DNA from 3 places in the Amycolatopsis minnesotensis genome. Region 1 is predicted to be linked to each of the others. Evidence: riboswitches for the same ligand, from Rfam matches in the RefSeq annotation. Region 1 holds a riboswitch; each other region holds the start of a gene.

Evidence for each region. A riboswitch is a leader RNA that binds a small molecule or an ion and turns the genes downstream of it on or off. The one in region 1 is predicted to bind S-adenosylmethionine.
Region 2: linked by a shared signal. The riboswitch ahead of thrC (threonine synthase) and the one ahead of ABD256_RS04725 (aminotransferase class V-fold PLP-dependent enzyme) in region 1 are both predicted to bind S-adenosylmethionine.
Region 3: linked by a shared signal. The riboswitch ahead of ABD256_RS39220 (methionine ABC transporter ATP-binding protein) and the one ahead of ABD256_RS04725 (aminotransferase class V-fold PLP-dependent enzyme) in region 1 are both predicted to bind S-adenosylmethionine.

What each region holds. Positions count from the first base shown of each region.
Region 1 is NZ_BAAANN010000003.1:157,411-162,798, forward strand. Features, by position in the region: gene ABD256_RS04715 (potassium/proton antiporter) at 1-342, shown strand, start outside; gene ABD256_RS04720 (M23 family metallopeptidase) at 490-1,182, shown strand; SAM riboswitch class IV at 1,279-1,393, shown strand; gene ABD256_RS04725 (aminotransferase class V-fold PLP-dependent enzyme) at 1,427-2,788, shown strand; gene lspA (signal peptidase II) at 2,897-3,490, shown strand; gene ABD256_RS04735 (RluA family pseudouridine synthase) at 3,487-4,413, shown strand; gene ABD256_RS04740 (hypothetical protein) at 4,410-4,610, opposite strand; gene ABD256_RS04745 (hypothetical protein) at 4,641-4,883, opposite strand; gene ABD256_RS04750 (AsnC family protein) at 5,087-5,388, opposite strand, start outside.
Region 2 is NZ_BAAANN010000006.1:80,263-85,650, reverse strand. Features, by position in the region: gene ABD256_RS09340 (VOC family protein) at 1-95, opposite strand, end outside; gene ABD256_RS09335 (DMT family transporter) at 142-1,002, opposite strand; gene rpsT (30S ribosomal protein S20) at 1,370-1,630, shown strand; gene holA (DNA polymerase III subunit delta) at 2,299-3,279, opposite strand; SAM riboswitch class I at 3,408-3,540, shown strand; gene thrC (threonine synthase) at 3,554-4,810, shown strand; gene ABD256_RS09315 (TIGR03854 family LLM class F420-dependent oxidoreductase) at 4,854-5,388, opposite strand, start outside.
Region 3 is NZ_BAAANN010000050.1:11,788-17,175, reverse strand. Features, by position in the region: gene ABD256_RS39230 (ATP-binding cassette domain-containing protein) at 1-939, opposite strand, end outside; gene ABD256_RS39225 (4-(cytidine 5'-diphospho)-2-C-methyl-D-erythritol kinase) at 956-1,921, opposite strand; gene ABD256_RS39220 (methionine ABC transporter ATP-binding protein) at 1,999-3,018, opposite strand; SAM riboswitch class I at 3,234-3,323, opposite strand; gene rsmA (16S rRNA (adenine(1518)-N(6)/adenine(1519)-N(6))-dimethyltransferase RsmA) at 3,532-4,374, opposite strand; gene ABD256_RS39210 (resuscitation-promoting factor) at 4,437-5,388, opposite strand, start outside.

The DNA.
Region 1 (5,388 bases):
AGGCTGCTGGGCCTGAGCGAGAAGGGCGGCCCGACCGAGCTGGAGGTCGATGCCGCGCCGCTGGACGAGCTGGGCGCCGAGCTGTTGCAGGTGCGGATCCAGCCGGGATCGCGGATGCACGGCGTGTACCTGTCGGAGCTGAGGCTCCCGGCCGGGGCCACGGTGAGCCTGGTGGTCCGGGACGGCGCCGGGTTCACGCCGCAGGGCACGAGCCGGTTGCAGGAGCGCGATCAGTTGCTCGTGGTGACGACGGAAAAGGCGCGCGAAGCGGCGGAACGGCGGATCAGGGCCGTCGACAGGGCGGGCAGGCTGGCCCGCTGGCGCGGGGAATCCGGCAAATAAGCCAGAAGTCCCCGGAGCGGTAGACAATTTCACCCTTCTGTATTCCCTTGTTGGCCTGTTCGGGTTAATGTTCGCCGACTTTTGCTGACTCCGATGACTTCACGGACCTCTCTGGGGTGAAGTCCGGGCCTTGAGGGAGAACAGAGAGTGACGAAAACCTCGTCTCGTCTTGGGTACGCCGGTGCCGCCGTGCTGGCCGGTGTCCTGCTCGTCTCGCCGACCGCGATCAGCACGGCCAGCGCCGACGACGGCTTCCCGGTGTTCGGCCTGCCCTTCGCGGCCGGGCAGAAGACCGGATCCGCCGGCATCCACTCGGACGACGGCGGCAGTGGTGTCAAGAACGCGATCGACTTCAACCCCGACGACTCGACCGTCCGCGCCCCGCTCGGCGGCACCGTGCGCCTCCAGCACTGCTCCGGCGGCGACTGGGTGACGATCGACCACGAGAACGGCTGGCGCACCGGCTACTACCACATGGAAGGCATCAAGGTCGCCGACGGCCAGGAGGTGGAGCCGGGCGCCGTGCTCGGCTCGATCGGCAACGCGCTGCCGTGCGGCGGCCACACCACCGGCGCGCATGTGCACTTCACGCTGTGGACGCTCAACGCCGCTTCGGTGCTGTCGAACGCGGTGGACTCGATCCCGGGCGGTAACTGGGACAACGTCTCCTACGACCGCCTTTCCACCGAGGTGGCCAACGATGTCGGCGTCGCGGTGGACGGCCACACCTTCGGTGGCTGGCTCTTCAACGCCGAGGCGGAGCAGTACAAGGGCACCGCGACCAACGCGAAGACCAAAGAGGTCGTGAAGCTGCCCGGTTACTTCCGCTACGACGGCTGATCCAGCGGCGGGCCCGGCCGGGTCGGTGTGAGCGCGATCTCAAACCTCCGAAGATCGCTCGCGCGGGCCCGGCCGGTTCCGCTATCGTCTCCGGCAGGTCACGAGTGCCAGCGCGAAGCCCCGGCTTGCTGGCCGGCAACCCTCCAACCGCGGTGGGGTGCCCCGGGTGAGGACCTGGCTCGTCGCGAAGTGCGACGGGCAAGCGCGGGCCCTCCAGCGGGTCCCTGACCCGAGGAGGCCCCCGATGACTCTCGCACTCGACCGAACCGCCGTTTCCGCCGAAACCGCCGCGCTGCCCGAACTTCCCGCCGTCGCCGGTGCGCGGCTGCGGGTCCCGCTGGTCAGCGGTGACGACATCGGCTACGCGAACCTCGACCACGCGGCGAGCGCGCCGTGTCTCGACGCCGTCCGCGACGCCGTCGACGAGTTCCTTCCCTGGTATGCCAGCGTGCACCGCGGCGCCGGGTTCGCTTCGCAGGTTTCGACGAAGCTGTACGAGCGCACGCGGGACACCATCCGCCGGTTCGTCGACGCGCGCGCCGGTGACACGGTGATCTTCACCAGGAACACCACCGATTCGTTCAACCTGCTCGCCCGCGCGGTCCCGAAGAACACCTCGGTGGTCGTGTTCGACACCGAGCACCACGCGGCGCTCCTGCCGTGGCGCGGCCCGAACGTGCACCGGATCCCGTTGCCCGGCACCAGGCTCGCCGCGGTGTCCGCTGTGGACAGTGCGCTAGCCGCGTGCGCGGAGGGGCCGAGGCTGGTCGTGCTCACCGGTGCGTCGAACGTGACCGGCGAGGTGCTGCCGGTCGCCGAGATCGCCGCCGTGGCACGTCGCCGCGGTGCCCGGATCGCGCTCGACGCGGCCCAGCTTTCCCCGCACCGCGGGGTTTCCCTCCGCGAGTCCGATGTGGACTACGTGGCCTTCTCCGGGCACAAGCTCTACGCGCCGTTCGGGGCGGGTGTGCTCGTCGGGCGCGCGGACTGGCTGCGGGCAGCGCAGCCGTACCTCGCGGGCGGCGGTGCCAGCAAGGTGGTGTCCAGCGCGGACGCCGGCGACGTCTCCGTGGTGTGGAACCACGGCCCGGAGCGGCACGAGGCCGGTTCGCCCAACACTGTCGGCGTGTACGCGCTCGGCGTCGCGTGCGAACAGCTCGCCGCGAACCGCGCCGCACTCGAAGCGCACGAGCACGCGCTGCTGGAGAAGCTGCGGCGCGGGTTCGAGTCGGTGCCCGGCTTGGCGGAGCTGAAGTTGTTCGAGGATGCGGGCGACCGGGTCGGCACGGTGAGCTTCGTGCTCGACGGGTTCGAACCCGGCCGGCTCGCCGCGGTGCTCTCCGCGGAGTACGGCATCGGCGTGCGGGACGGCGCTTTCTGCGCTCACATCGCCACGCGCAGGCTCATCGGGCGCACCGGCGTCGAAGCCAAGCAGGCGGTGCGGGTGAGCATCGGTCTCGGCACCACCGAGGAGCACGTCGACCGGCTTCTGCTCGCACTGCGCCAGATCGTGGCGAGGGGTGCGCGCTGGTCCTACGCGGTCGTCGACGGCCGCTGGGCGCCGACGCCGGATCCGCGCGCCCTGCCGTCGTTCCTGCGCGACTGACCGGCGCCGCGCTGCTGGCGGCCGCGATGGTGGCGCTGGTCGCCGGGGGCCGCCCGCGCGGGCCCGTCACTGGTGGCGACTGAACCGGCGCGGGCACGTGCGTGGACAATGGACCGGGTGAGCACCGAACAGACCTCCACTCCGGACACGGCCGACGCCGGGCCGGACACCCCCGCCGTCCAGCCGAAGCGGCGCGTCGCGCTGGTGGCCGGGGTCGCCGTCGTGGCGCTCGCCGCCGACGTGCTGACCAAGGTGCTCGCGCTGTCGGAGTGGGAGGGCAGGGAGCCGGTACGGGCGCTGGGCGGGCTGGTGTACTTCCAGATCGTGCGCAACCCCGGTGCCGCGTTCTCGCTGGCCACCGGGATGACCTGGATCCTCGCGATCGGGGCCGTGGTGGTCGCCGGCGCGATCATCTGGCTCTCGCGGCGGCTGCGGTCCGCCGGCTGGGCGGTCGGGCTCGGCCTGGTCCTCGCAGGCGCGCTCGGCAATCTCACCGACCGGATCTTCCGCGCGCCGGGACTGTTGCGGGGCCACGTCATCGACTTCATCTCGCTCTTCTCGCCCAACGGCGAGGCGTGGCCGGTCTTCAACGTCGCCGACTCGTGCATCTGCGTCGGCGCGGCGCTCATCGTGGTGCTTTCGGTGCTGGGCAAGGATTACGACGGCTCGTCGTCGCGGAGCGGGAAGGCGGCGAAGGCGTGAGCGCGCGGATGCTCCCGGTACCGGACGGACTCGACGGCATGCGCGTCGACGCCGGGCTGGCCAAGATGCTGGGGTTGTCCAGGACCGTGGTCGCCGAACTGGCCGAGACCGGGGAAGTGCTGCTCGACGGCCGCCCGGTCGGCAAGTCCGACCGGCTCACCGCGGGTGGGCTGCTCGAAGTGACCATGCCCGAGCCGGAGAACAGGGTCGAAGTCGTCGCCGAACCGGTCGAGGGCATGCGGATCGTGCACGATGACGACGACATCGTGGTGGTCTCGAAACCCGTCGGGGTCGCCGTGCACCCGAGTCCAGGATGGACCGGCCCGACCGTCGTGGGCGGCCTCGTCGCGGCGGGCCTGCGGATCTCGACCTCGGGCGCGGCCGAACGCCAGGGCGTGGTGCACCGGCTCGACGCGGGCACCACCGGCGTGATGGTGGTGGCGAAGAGCGAGCACGCGTACACCGTGCTCAAGCGCGCGTTCAAGGAGCGCACCGTCGACAAGGGCTACCACGCCGTCGTGCAGGGCCACCCGGACCCGACGCGCGGCACCATCGACGCCCCGATCGACCGGCACCCCCGGCACGACTACAAGTTCGCCGTCGTCGCGGGCGGGCGTCCCAGCGTCACGCACTACGAAGTGGTGGAAGCGTTCCGCGCGGCCTCGCTCACCGAAATCAAGCTCGAAACCGGGCGCACGCACCAGATCCGCGTGCACTTCTCGGCGCTGAAGCACCCGTGCGCCGGTGACCTGACCTACGGCGCGGACCCGGTGCTGGCCAGGAAACTGGGCCTGTCACGGCAATGGCTGCACGCGCGGACGCTCGGCTTCGCACACCCCGCGGACGGCCGCTGGGTCCAGTTCGAGTCCGAGTACCCGGACGATCTCGCGAACGCGCTGAAGATCCTCCGCGACGAAAACTAGGCCAGCACGACGCCGATCGCCGACCGGTTCGCGCCGAGCTGCGTTTCCTCCCGGCGCGCGGCAAGGTCGTGGGTGACGATCCGGTAGATCGGCGCGCGGACGAGCACGGGACCGGCGCCGTACCAGCACATCGCGGCCGCCGGCAGGCATCGATACCGGGCCAACGCGGTCCGCTCGGTGTCGTTTGGCGTCCACATCGTTCGGTGTGGACGGCCGCTTCTTCGCGGCTATCCGAAGAGAACGAGGAAGCCACCCGAGAGCCTCGTGAGCCACGCAAGGATGCGGTCCATGCGGGCGAGAGCGCGCCTTGAGCCGAGGACGACGGCGACGAACACATCCCAGACCAGGACGATGGAGAACATCCAGGTGCCGTAGAGCCCGAGCGTCAACGGCGCGGCGGCCCTGACCGCGGCGCCGAGGCTGCTTTCGCACAGGGGTTCGATCGCCTGAGCAGGTGAACTAAGTTGCACGGTCCACAATGGACATATATCAAAAGCTTGCTAAGCCAGCAAAATCAGCTATCCGGACCACAACCCCACCGCAGCCCGGACAACAAGAGCTGCACACCTCCCTACCGTCCAAAGCCATCCCTGAACGGCAACCCAACACGGCGAACCAAGGGTGGCGGCGGGGCTCTCGCGATCGCGGCGCGGCTCGGTACCCGGCCGGTGGATCAGTCCTCGATCGCCCAGGTGATGGTGCGTTCGTCCGGTTCGGGCCGCGGGCTCCAGCGCACCGACACCACGCGCGTCGACTCCGGCAGCACGTAGACGGTGTGCCCGCCCGCGGTCTCGCCCGGCTGCACACCGATCTTGTGCGGCGGCCGCGAGGTCAGCGAGACCGGTGCCTTGCCGATCGCCTTGCCGTCGGCGGCGATCAGCTCCAGGAAGTTGTCCGGCAGCGAGGCGAACGGGATGGGCCCGCGGTTGACCACCTCGGTGTGCACCACGACCGACCGCTCGTTCTCCTCCAGGC
Region 2 (5,388 bases), on a different contig from region 1:
CGGTAGATCGCGAGCCCGAGCGTGTCGCGGTAGAAGGCGGTCGTCGTGTCCCGGTCCCGGGGCTTCAGGAGCACCCGGCTGCTCAGCACCTGCATGCGCACATGCCTACCGCACGACGTGCGGGAACGCCCACCCGAAGCGTCACGAAGCGGCGATCGCGGCGATGCCGGCGAGCACCACCACCGAGCCCGCGATCCGGCGCAGCGGGTTCGCCTCCTTCAGCACCAGCCACGCCGCCACCCCGCCGAACACGATGCTCAGCTCGCGCGCCGGGGCCACCAGGCTCACCGGCGCCATCGTCATCGCGAACAGCACCAGCACGTACGCGGCCGGAGAGAGCAGGCCGACCACCAGGATCTCCTTGCGATGCGCCCGCCACAGCTCACGGGTGCGATCGCCGCGCAGCGCGTGGGGCGCCAGCAGCGCGCTCTGCAGGACCGCGCCCAGCGCGAAGTACGTCACCGGCGGCACCGTGAGCGCGTTGACGGCGTGGTCGTCCCACAGCGTGTAGGCGGCGATCGCGACCCCGGTCAGCAGGCCGTAGAAGATGCTGGTCCGCCGGGCCGCGCGGTCCACCTTGGCGCCGCCGGTGCCGATCACGATCACCCCGGCGATCACCAGCGCGGCACCGGCCAGTCCGAGCGGGCCCGGCCGCTCGCCGAGCACCAGCACCGCGGCCAGCACCGACAGCAGCGGGCCGCTGCCCCGCGCCAGCGGGTACACCACGGAGAGGTCGCCGACGTCGTAGCCGCGTTGCAGGACGATGCCGTAGAGGACGTGCAGCACCGCGGTCACCGCGGCGGCGAGCAGCCAAGTCCACTGTGGACGTTCGTCGCCGAACAGCACGATCGCGAGGCCGATGGGCGCGCAGGCGATTCCGCTGATCGAGTAGTAGAGCCACACGAACCGCGCACCGCCGGAGGGAACCCGCTTCGCGGCGAGGTTCCACAGCGCGTGGAGGACGGCGGCGACGAGGACGAAGGAGAGAGCGGTGCCCTGCACGAAAGAACCCTTCTGCTTTTCGCGCGCGCGAAAAGCGGGTTCCTCCAGGCTTTTGTCCCGTCAGATGAACGACCGTCCCGTTCCAGGCCGATGGTGCCGCTCGGACCTGCCCCGCCGGGTCTTGTTGTGGTGATGCGTCCTGCGGCGACCCGGCGGCGGAACCCTAGGCACTACGAAGATCACTGTACGCCCCTTCGCGCCAGAACCCTCCCGGCGACCTCCCGGAACGCCCTGTTAGGCTTGTCGACCGTTGCCGTGTGGCATTCCGCAATGGAGGAAGCCCGCGTCGCGCCCGGTGTCACCGGGCGAGGCCGGAGCCACGAAGACGCGGCGGCGAAACCCACCGAAGACGCAGGAGGAATGCCTCATGGCGAACATCAAGTCGCAGATGAAGCGCATCAAGACCAACGAGAAGGCGCGCCAGCGCAACCAGTCGATCAAGTCTTCGGTGAAGACCGCGATCCGCAAGTTCCGCGAGGCCGCCGCGGCCGGTGACAAGGACAAGGCCCTCGAGCTGCAGCGCGAAGCCGGGCGGAAGCTCGACAAGGCCGCCAGCAAGGGTGTCCTGCACCCGAACCAGGCCGCCAACAAGAAGTCGGCGATCGCGAAGCGCGCCAACGAGCTCTGAGCACCCGCTCGTCGACGAAGCCCCGGCCACCAGGCCGGGGCTTCGCTGCGTTCGGGGTATCCCCGTTGGCCGGCTCGGAGCCGCTTCGGGACCGTGCCTAGCGCTCTCGGTTGACGCGTCAGATGTGGCACTCAAGTCATCACGAGCAACAAGATCGATCACCCTCCGCCAGTTTCCGGGGACTGTGCTGAGGGCACATGCCCGGCCGTCCACGTGCCGGACCGTGGAACACCGCTCTTCCCAGGAAGCGTCGTCCCGATCGCCGACGGGTTGACTAGGGAGCACTTCGCGAAGCACCTACGAGCGCTCGCATGGCGGCTGGAAACTCAGCCGGTCCACACGGTGCGGAAGAGCAGGCTTCCCTGAAGCGGTTCCTGGCCGGAGAACCGCGCCCGGAAGGACACAACTCCTCGTGGCAGGCGAATGTGCGCGGCATGGTGCAGGCGGGTACAGAAATCGGACGGTGCGAATGGTCCGGGCACAGCTCACCGACTACCAGCGGTACCGACTCGCATGGGGTATCCCCGGTAACACCTCGGTCCCGGTACGCCTGGACTTCTCCGGAATATGGACACACGTCACCGAGAAAGAGTTGAAAAACGGGTCTCGAACACCGCGCGGCCCTCGCGGCCGTAGGCGAGGTTCCCGCCCGGATCAGAGCACCGGGCTCAGCGCCTGTCCTTGGCGGCGGCCAGTTCCAGCACCGCGCGTTCGATGGCGTAGTCCGGGTCCGCCGCGGCGCCCTTGACCTCGGCGTTGAGCCTCGCCACGATCTGCATCGCATCGGCGAGGCCGTCCTGGCCCCAGCCCCGCGACTGGCCCTGTGCCTTGCGGATCTTCCACGGCGGCATGCCCAGCTCACCCGCCATCTGGTTCGGGTTGCCCCGGCCCGCGGCGGTCACCTTCGCGATCGTGCGCACCGCGTCCGCGAGCGCGTCGGCGACCAGCACGTGCGGCACGCCGATCTGCATCGCCCAGCGCACCGACTCCAGCGCCGCCGACCGATCGCCCGCGACCGCCTTCTCCGCCACCGCGAAACCGGTCACGTCCGCACGGCCACGGTGGTAGCGGCGGACGGCTTCCTCGTCGATCCTGCCACCGGTGTCCGCGACCAGCTGCGCCGACGCCGACGCCAGTTCGCGGAGATCGGAGCCGACCGCGTCGATCAGCGCGAGCACGCCCGCGCCGTCGATCTTGCCACCCGCCTGGCGGACTTCGTTGCGCACGAACGCCTCGCGCTCGGCGGGCTTCGTGATCTTCGCGCACTCGGTGACCACCGCGCCCGCCTTGCGGAGCGCGGGCGGCAGCGCCTTGGCCGCCTTGCTCCGCCCGCCGCCGCTGTGCACGACGACCAGCGTGACGCCGTCTGCTGGCTGCTTGAGGTAGGACAGGATGACGTCCGCGATCTCCTGCGACACGTCCTGCGCCGATTCGAGCGCGATCACCCTGCCTTCGGCGAACAACGACGGGCTGACCATCTCCAGCAGCGAGGGAGCTGTGAGTTCCGACACCCGCACCCTGGTCAGGTCTGCGGTCGAATCGACCATCCTGGCCGCCGAGAGCGCACCGCGCACCGCGCGTTCGATCAACAGCTCCTCCTCACCGAGGACGAGGTGGAGCGGCGCGGGGGCGGCAACGGGATCGGTCACCCCCCGATCCTCCCAGACCGCCGCGCGGGCGAGGAAGGCCACGCCGCCCGGTATGGCGCGCCGCGAACGCCATGTCGTACGGTGTAGCCGAGGCAGCCGCCCGATCGGGCGCGCCGAAAACTGAATACCGCTCATCCAGAGGGGCAGAGGGAACGGCCCGATGAAGCCCCGGCAACCGGCGTCAGCCTGTCATCTCGATTCCGCGAGGTAGCTGACGATCACGGTGCCAATTCCGGCCCGCGTCAGCGGGACAGATGAGGAAAGGAACCTCGCGATGACCGCAACCCTCGGCACGAAGCGCACCTTCGACCTCGGCCCCGCCGTGGAACTGGTGTCCAAGGAAGAAGGCCACCGGCAGCCGCTGGCCCCGGAGTTCGTGTCCGCGGAGGACTTCTCCCCGCTCGAGGTGGCCTACGACTTCGGGCGCGTGCGCCGCGAGGACATCGAAGCCGGCCCCAACAACATCTGGCGCTACAAGAAGCTCCTGCCGGTGCCCTCGAACGTCGAAGAGATCCCGAACACCGAACCTGGCGGCACCAGGCTCGTCCGCGCCGATCGTCTCGCGAAGGCACTCGGCGTCAAGCGGATCTGGGTGAAGGACGACACCGGCAACCCGACCCACTCGTTCAAGGACCGCGTCGTGGCCGTCGCGCTGGCCGCCGCCCGCGAGTTCGGGTTCGACGTGCTCGCCTGCCCGTCCACCGGCAACCTCGCGAACGCGGTCGGCGCCGCGGCCGCCAGGGCGGGCTGGGAGTCGGTGGTGCTCGTCCCGTCCAGCCTGGAGCGGGCCAAGATCCTCACCACCGCGGTCTACGACGGCGCGCTGATCGCCGTCGACGGCAACTACGACGACGTGAACCGGCTCGCCACGCAACTGGCCGCGGAGAACGAGAACTGGGCGTTCGTCAACGTGAACGTGCGCCCGTACTACTCCGAGGGATCCAAGACGCTCGCCTTCGAAGTGGCCGAGCAGCTCGGCTGGCGGATCCCCGAGCAGATCGTCGTCCCGATCGCCTCCGGCTCGCAGCTGACCAAGGTGGACAAGGGTTTCCGCGAACTCGGGGAGCTCGGGCTCGTCGAAGCCAGCCCCTACAAGGTCTTCGGCGCGCAGGCGACCGGGTGCTCGCCGGTGTCCGCCGCGTTCCGCGCCGGGCACGACGTGGTGCAGCCGGTGAAGCCGGACACGATCGCGCGCTCGCTCGCGATCGGCAACCCCGCCGACGGCCCGTACGTGCTGGACACCGTGACCCGCACCGGCGGCGCCATCGAGGACGTCAGCGACGAAGAGGTCGTCGAGGGCATCCGGCTGCTGGCCCGTACCGAAGGCATCTTCACCGAGACCGCGGGCGGCGTGACCGTCGCGACCGCCAAGAAGCTCATCGAGGCGGGCAAGATCGACCCCGACCAGGAGACCGTCCTGCTGATCACCGGCGACGGGCTGAAGACGCTGGACGCGCTGGACGGCAAGATCGGCCCGCGCGCGACGGTGGCCCCCTCCGCCGACGCCGTGCGCGCGGCGCTCGCCGGCTGAGCGAGCCGGGTCCTGGTCAGTCCTCAGTGGACTGACCAGGACATCAGTTCTGCAGCGGCATCATGACTTCCGCGAACCGGTCGACGAACCGCTTGTACGGCTCGGCGCCACCGGGGTAGAGCACGAACTTGCTCAGCCCCGCGTCGATGTACTCCTCGACGAGCCGTCGCGCGGCGTCCCAGCTGCCGGGGACCAGCCGGGCGGGGTCCGTCCCCGGTGCCTGCCGCGAAACCGCGGCGGCGAACTCGGCTGGCACCCCGTCGGGCGCGATCACGAGGCTGATCCCGAAATGGTCCGCCTCGACTTCGCGCCCGGCATCCGCGGCGGCCTCCTGGATGGCCTCGCGGCCCGCACGCGCCTGCTCCGGCGTGATGAAGCTGGCGAGCCAGCCATCCGCCAGCCTGCCGACGCGGCGCAGCGCGCCCGGTGCCTTCCCGCCGAGCCACAGGTCGAGCCGCTTCGGTCGCGCCGCCCCGAGGCTGACGTTCTCCACCTGGAAGAACTCCCCATCGAACGTCACGTCGTCCTGTTCCAGCAGCAACCTGATCAGGCGCAGCGACTCGTCGAACACCGCGGCA
Region 3 (5,388 bases), on a different contig from region 1:
CCCGATCCGGTCACCCGGCCCGACCCGCCACGTCACGTGGTCGAGCAGGTCCCGCTCGCCTGCCTTCAGCGTGGCGTCTTCGATCTCCAGCACGGTCTTCCCGAGCCGCCTGCGGGCGAACGCGGCCAGTTCCACCGAATCGCGCGGCGGCGGCACGTCCGCGATCAGCGCTTCGGCGGCTTCGATGCGGTAGCGCGGCTTCGACGTCCGCGCCTTCGCGCCGCGCTGCAGCCACGCGAGTTCCTTGCGCGCCAGGTTCTGCCGCTTCTCCTCCGCGCTCGCCGCGAGCCTCGCCCGCTCCGCGCGCCCGAAGACCCAGTCCGCGTAACCGCCTTCGTACTGTTCGACGCGGCCGCCGACGACCTCCCACGTCCGCCCGCAGACGGTGTCGAGGAACCAGCGGTCGTGCGTCACGACGACGAGCGCGGTACGCCTGGCGAGCAGGTGGTCGGCGAGCCAGCGCACGCCCTCCACGTCGAGGTGGTTGGTCGGCTCGTCGAGCACCACGAGATCGAGATCGCCGACGAGCGCGGCGGCGAGTGAAATCCGGCGACGCTCCCCTCCGGACAGATTCGCGGTCGAGGAATCCAGACCCAGCCCCAAAAGGCCGAGTCCCTCCACAATGGACCGAACCCGGGCGTCGGCGGCCCACTCGTGCTCGGCGCCGTACGCGGACAGTGCGGCTTCGCGCACCGTCTCGCCCTTGAGCTCGGTCCGCTGCGTCACCACCGCGATCCGCAGGCCGTTGATCCGGCTCACCCGGCCGGAATCCGGTGGCTCGATCCCGGAGAGCACTTCCAGCAGCGTCGTCTTCCCGCCCCCGTTGAGGCCGACGACGCCGATCCGCTCGCCCTCACCGACCCCGAGCGAGACGGCGTCCAGCAGCGGCCGCACCCCGTAGGACTTGCTCACGGCTTCGAGATTGATCAGGTTCACCATCGAACTGCGACGCCTTTCACGCGTGTACTTGCGGCGGCGTCGACCGCGGCAGGTCGTCCCCGCCGACGAGCCTGGCGCCGGGCACCGGCCCGTGCGCGACCCGCACGGTGCGGCACACGCCCGCGCCCGCCAGTTCCGCGGCCACCTCGAGCGCGGACTGCGCGTCGGCGCACAGGAACGCGCACGTCGGGCCGGAACCGGAGATCGTGCCTGCCAGCGCGCCCGCGTTGACCCCGGCGCGCAGCGTACGGCGCAGCCCCGGGCGCAACGAGACGGCGGCGGCCTGGAGATCGTTGCCGAGCAACAGGGCGAGCTGCCGGGGGTCGCCGGAGGCCAGCGCCTCCACGACCGGCGCGTGCGAGCCGACGCGCGGCGGGTCGCCGTCCGCGCGCAGGCGGTCGAGCTCGCCGAAGACCCGCGGCGTGGACAGGCCGCGCTGGTCGAAGGCGAGCACCCAGTGGAAGGTGTGGCGGGACAGCACCGGCACCAGCCGCTCGCCGCGCCCGGTGCCGAGCGCGGTGCCGCCGTAGAGCGCGAACGGCACGTCGCTGCCGAGTTTCGCGGCGATTTCGGCGAGATCGTCACGGCCGATGTCGAGCTTCCACAGCGACGCGAGGCCGACGAGGGTCGCGGCCGCGTCGGCGCTGCCGCCGGCCATGCCGCCCGCGACCGGGATTCCCTTGCGGAGCACGACCCGCACCTTCGGCTCGCCGCCGTCCTTGCCCACGTACCCGGCGAGCGCCTGCACGGCGCGCCAGGCGAGGTTGTTCGCACCCGTCGGGACGGAGCCCTCGCCCTCGCCGTAGACCTCGATGCCGGGGTCCTCCGCCGCCGCCACCGTCACCTCGTCGGTGAGGGAAAGCGCGTGGAAAACCGTGATCAGCTCGTGGAAGCCGTCCTTGCGCAGATCACCGACCGAAAGATGCAGGTTGATCTTCGACGGCACCCTGACGGTGACTGGTGGGGGAACAACGGCGAGCACGGTCCCAGCGTACTTGGCACCACAGGGTGAGGACCGCTACCACCACGGGAGCGGGTGGTAACGGTCCCGAATCACCCTCAGGCCGCGACGCCCTGCGGACCGCGCGCGGTGTGCGTGACGTGACCGCCGCGCTCGCTGATCCACGCCATCGCGGCGTCCGCCTGCTCGCCGCGCAGGCCGAGCCGGAACCGCGCGACCGGCGTGTCCCCGACCCTGGTGAGGCCGCCGCCGATGGTGGCGAGCTCGACGCCGAACCTGGCCGAGGCCTCCGGCAGCAGCGCGCCGACGGCGGCGAAGCCGACCAGCACGATGTCGACCGAGCGGTCGTACTTCGCCACCTGCGCCGGCGTGGTCTCGATCGCGGGCAGCAGCGAGCGCGCGGTGCGGCTCGACGGGTCCGCCAGCAGGTCGAGCACGGACCCGCTTTCGGTGATGCTGCCGTCCTCCAGCACGCCGATCTCGTCGCACACGCGGCGCACGACCGACGCCTCCTGCGTGGTGACCAGCACGGTCGCGCCGAGTTCGGCGCGCGCACGGTCCAGCACGGTCAGCACGGCGCCGGTCTCCTCCGGCGCGACCCCCGCGGTCGGGTCGTCGGCGAGCAGCACCGCCGGGCTCGCGGCGAGCGCGCGCGCCACCGCGACCCGGCGCTGCTGGCCGACGGTCAGCTCGCTGGGGCGCTGCGCGGCGCGCTGGGTGAGGCCGACGAGGTCGAGCAGCTTGCCGACCCTGCTCTTGCGCTGCGGCCCGTCGAGGCCGAGCAGTTCGAGCGGTGCCGCGACGTTGCCGGCGACGGTCCGCTCGGCGTGCAGTTCCTGGCGTGCGCCGACCACGCCGACCTGGCGGCGGACCTCGCGCAGCCGCTTGCCGTCGAGGGAAGCGGTGTTGAGGCCGTCGAGGCGGACGACGCCGCGGTCGGGCCGCTCCTGCAGCGCGATGCACCTGGCGAGGGTCGACTTGCCGGACCCGGCCGCCCCGACGACGCCGTACAGCGCGCCCGCGCTGATCTCGACGTTGACGTCGCGCAGCGCCAGTACGGGCGACCCGCTGGCGGTGGTGCCGGGAAAGGACTTGCTGACGTTTTCTACAGTGATCACGAGTGCTCCATGGCGTGGCGCGGCGCCCTGTCGAGGGCGCGCAAACCGGCACCGCATGACCGTCCACTTCGGACGGCACGGTTCTAGGGAAAGAGGCGAAATTCCAGACGCGTCAGGCGGGTGTCACAGGGAGCTTTGACATGCACTGACCGTGCGGCGGCCTTCATCGACTACGCGGCGCCGGGTGAGCATTCGCGAGCGGTACACAGCTGGTTCCTCCATCGGTCCTGGCTGTAGCACCTGCCCCGCGGGGGTGGTTGCTGCGACTTCGGCGAGCCAGGTCTCTCAGTCGCTCGGGATGGCCCTATGAGTAGACCCGATCAGGTGGGTCCGAGGCAAGTTTCTTAGCCCAGATCACACGGACGGTCGCTACCGGCGGGTTTGTCCAGCGCAGGGGGTAGCCAGGACGTCCCCGAAGGTGGCTCTTGACTACGCGGGGCTCGGCGGGCGCTTGTTGGCGGCCGGGGCGCGCAAGTCTCCGAAGGTGGCCTTCGGGGCGTGCGGCCCGGGCGATCAGCGGGCGGCGGCGATCCGGGCGAAGTCGTCGACGGTGAGCTGTTCACCGCGAGTACGCGGGTCGACGCCCGCCGCGGCCAGGATTTCACCGGCGCGGTCGGCGGAGCCCGCCCACGACGCGAGCGCGGCGCGCAGGGTCTTCCGGCGCTGCGCGAACGCCGCGTCGATCACCGCGAACAATCGGCCACGGTCCACAGTGGATGGTTCGGCGCCGGAGCGCTCGAAGGCGACCAGCGCGGAATCCACGTTGGGCACCGGCCAGAACACCGCGCGCGGCACCGGCGCGACCTTCCGCGCGCTGCCGTAGAAGGCCAGCTTCACGCTCGGCACGCCGTAGGTGCGGCTGCCGGGGCCCGCCGCCATCCGGTCGGCGACCTCGGTCTGCACCATCACCAGCCCGCGCCGCAACGACGGCAGTTCCGCGAGCAGGTTCAGCACCACGGGCACGGCGACGTTGTACGGCAGGTTCGCCACGAGCGCGGTCGGCTCGTGCGGCAGGTCGGCGGCGCGCACGCGCAGGGCGTCGGCGGTGAGCACGCTGAAGCGGTCGACGGATTCGGCGGCGTGCTCGGAAACCGTCGCTGGAAGCCGTCCGGCCAGCACCGGGTCGATTTCGACGGCGACCACGCGGGCACCGGAGTCCAGCAGCCCGAGGGTGAGCGAGCCGAGCCCAGGCCCCACTTCCAGCACCACGTCGTCCGCGCCGACCCCGGCGAGTTCGACGATCCGGCGCACGGTGTTCGGGTCGTGCACGAAGTTCTGCCCGAGCTTCTTCGTCGGCCGCACGTCCAGCTCGGCAGCCAGCCGCCGGATCTCGGCAGGCCCGAGCAGGTGAGTCACAAACGCCAGCCTATAAAAAACCGGGGGCGGCCATATCGGCCGCCCCCGGTTGAAGCAGAGAACTACTTGACGCCGCAGTTCGGCCAGGCGCCGTAGCCGCCGCGCGCGTCGCGGACCTTCGTGGCGACCGCGATCTGCTGAGCCTTGCTGGCCTGGTGCGGCAGCGGGGCGTACTGGGTGCCGCCGTAGGCCCGCCAGGTGCCCGCGTCGAACTGCAGGCCGCCGTAGTAGCTGTTGCCGGTGTTGATGGCCCAGTTGCCGTGCGACTCGCACATGGCGATGCGGTCCCACTTGTCGCCGTCGCTGATCTCGGGCTCCGGCGCGGCCTTGGTGCCGACCTTGATGATCTTCGGCTTGGCCTCGGTGACCACCTTGGTGGACATCTCTTCGCGGCCGGTCTCCGCGCCGTTCTTCTTGGTGACCCGGTAGGTGACGATCTTCTTGCCCGGCGTGCCGGGGTCCTGGACGGTCGTCTTGCCCTTTTCCAGCGTCGGGTCATCGACCTTCTGCACGGGCGGGTCGATGGTCTCCTCGGCGTTGACCACCGAGACGCCGGTGCGGCTGAGGTGCACCTCGGCGCCGTCGATCAGCTTGAACCCGAGGCCGCCTTCCGCGGCGTCCTCCGGGCCGAGCGACAGCTTCAGCTCACCGAGGAACTCCTTGGTGGTGACCGCCGTCGTGGTGAGCTTCTTCGGCGCGCTGTCGCCGTCGAAGAGGGTGATGTTCTTGAGGGTCTTCACCTCGACCGTCGCGCCGTCGAGCGGCAGCGAGGCGTCCTGGCCCATGGAGAACCAGGTGCCGGGCTTGGTGAGGTTGCTCATGCCGAGCTGGCCGAGCGCCTCGCCGAGGCTGTTCGCACGGACCCAGGATTCCTTGGGCGCGCCGTCGACCACGAGGGTCAGCTTGCGGCCGCGCTCGAGGCGGATGACGCCGCCGTCGCCGACCGCCGCCTGCGGGGACGGGGAGAGCGAGTCGTGCGCGCCGACCGACAGGCCCGCGTCCTTCAGGACTTCG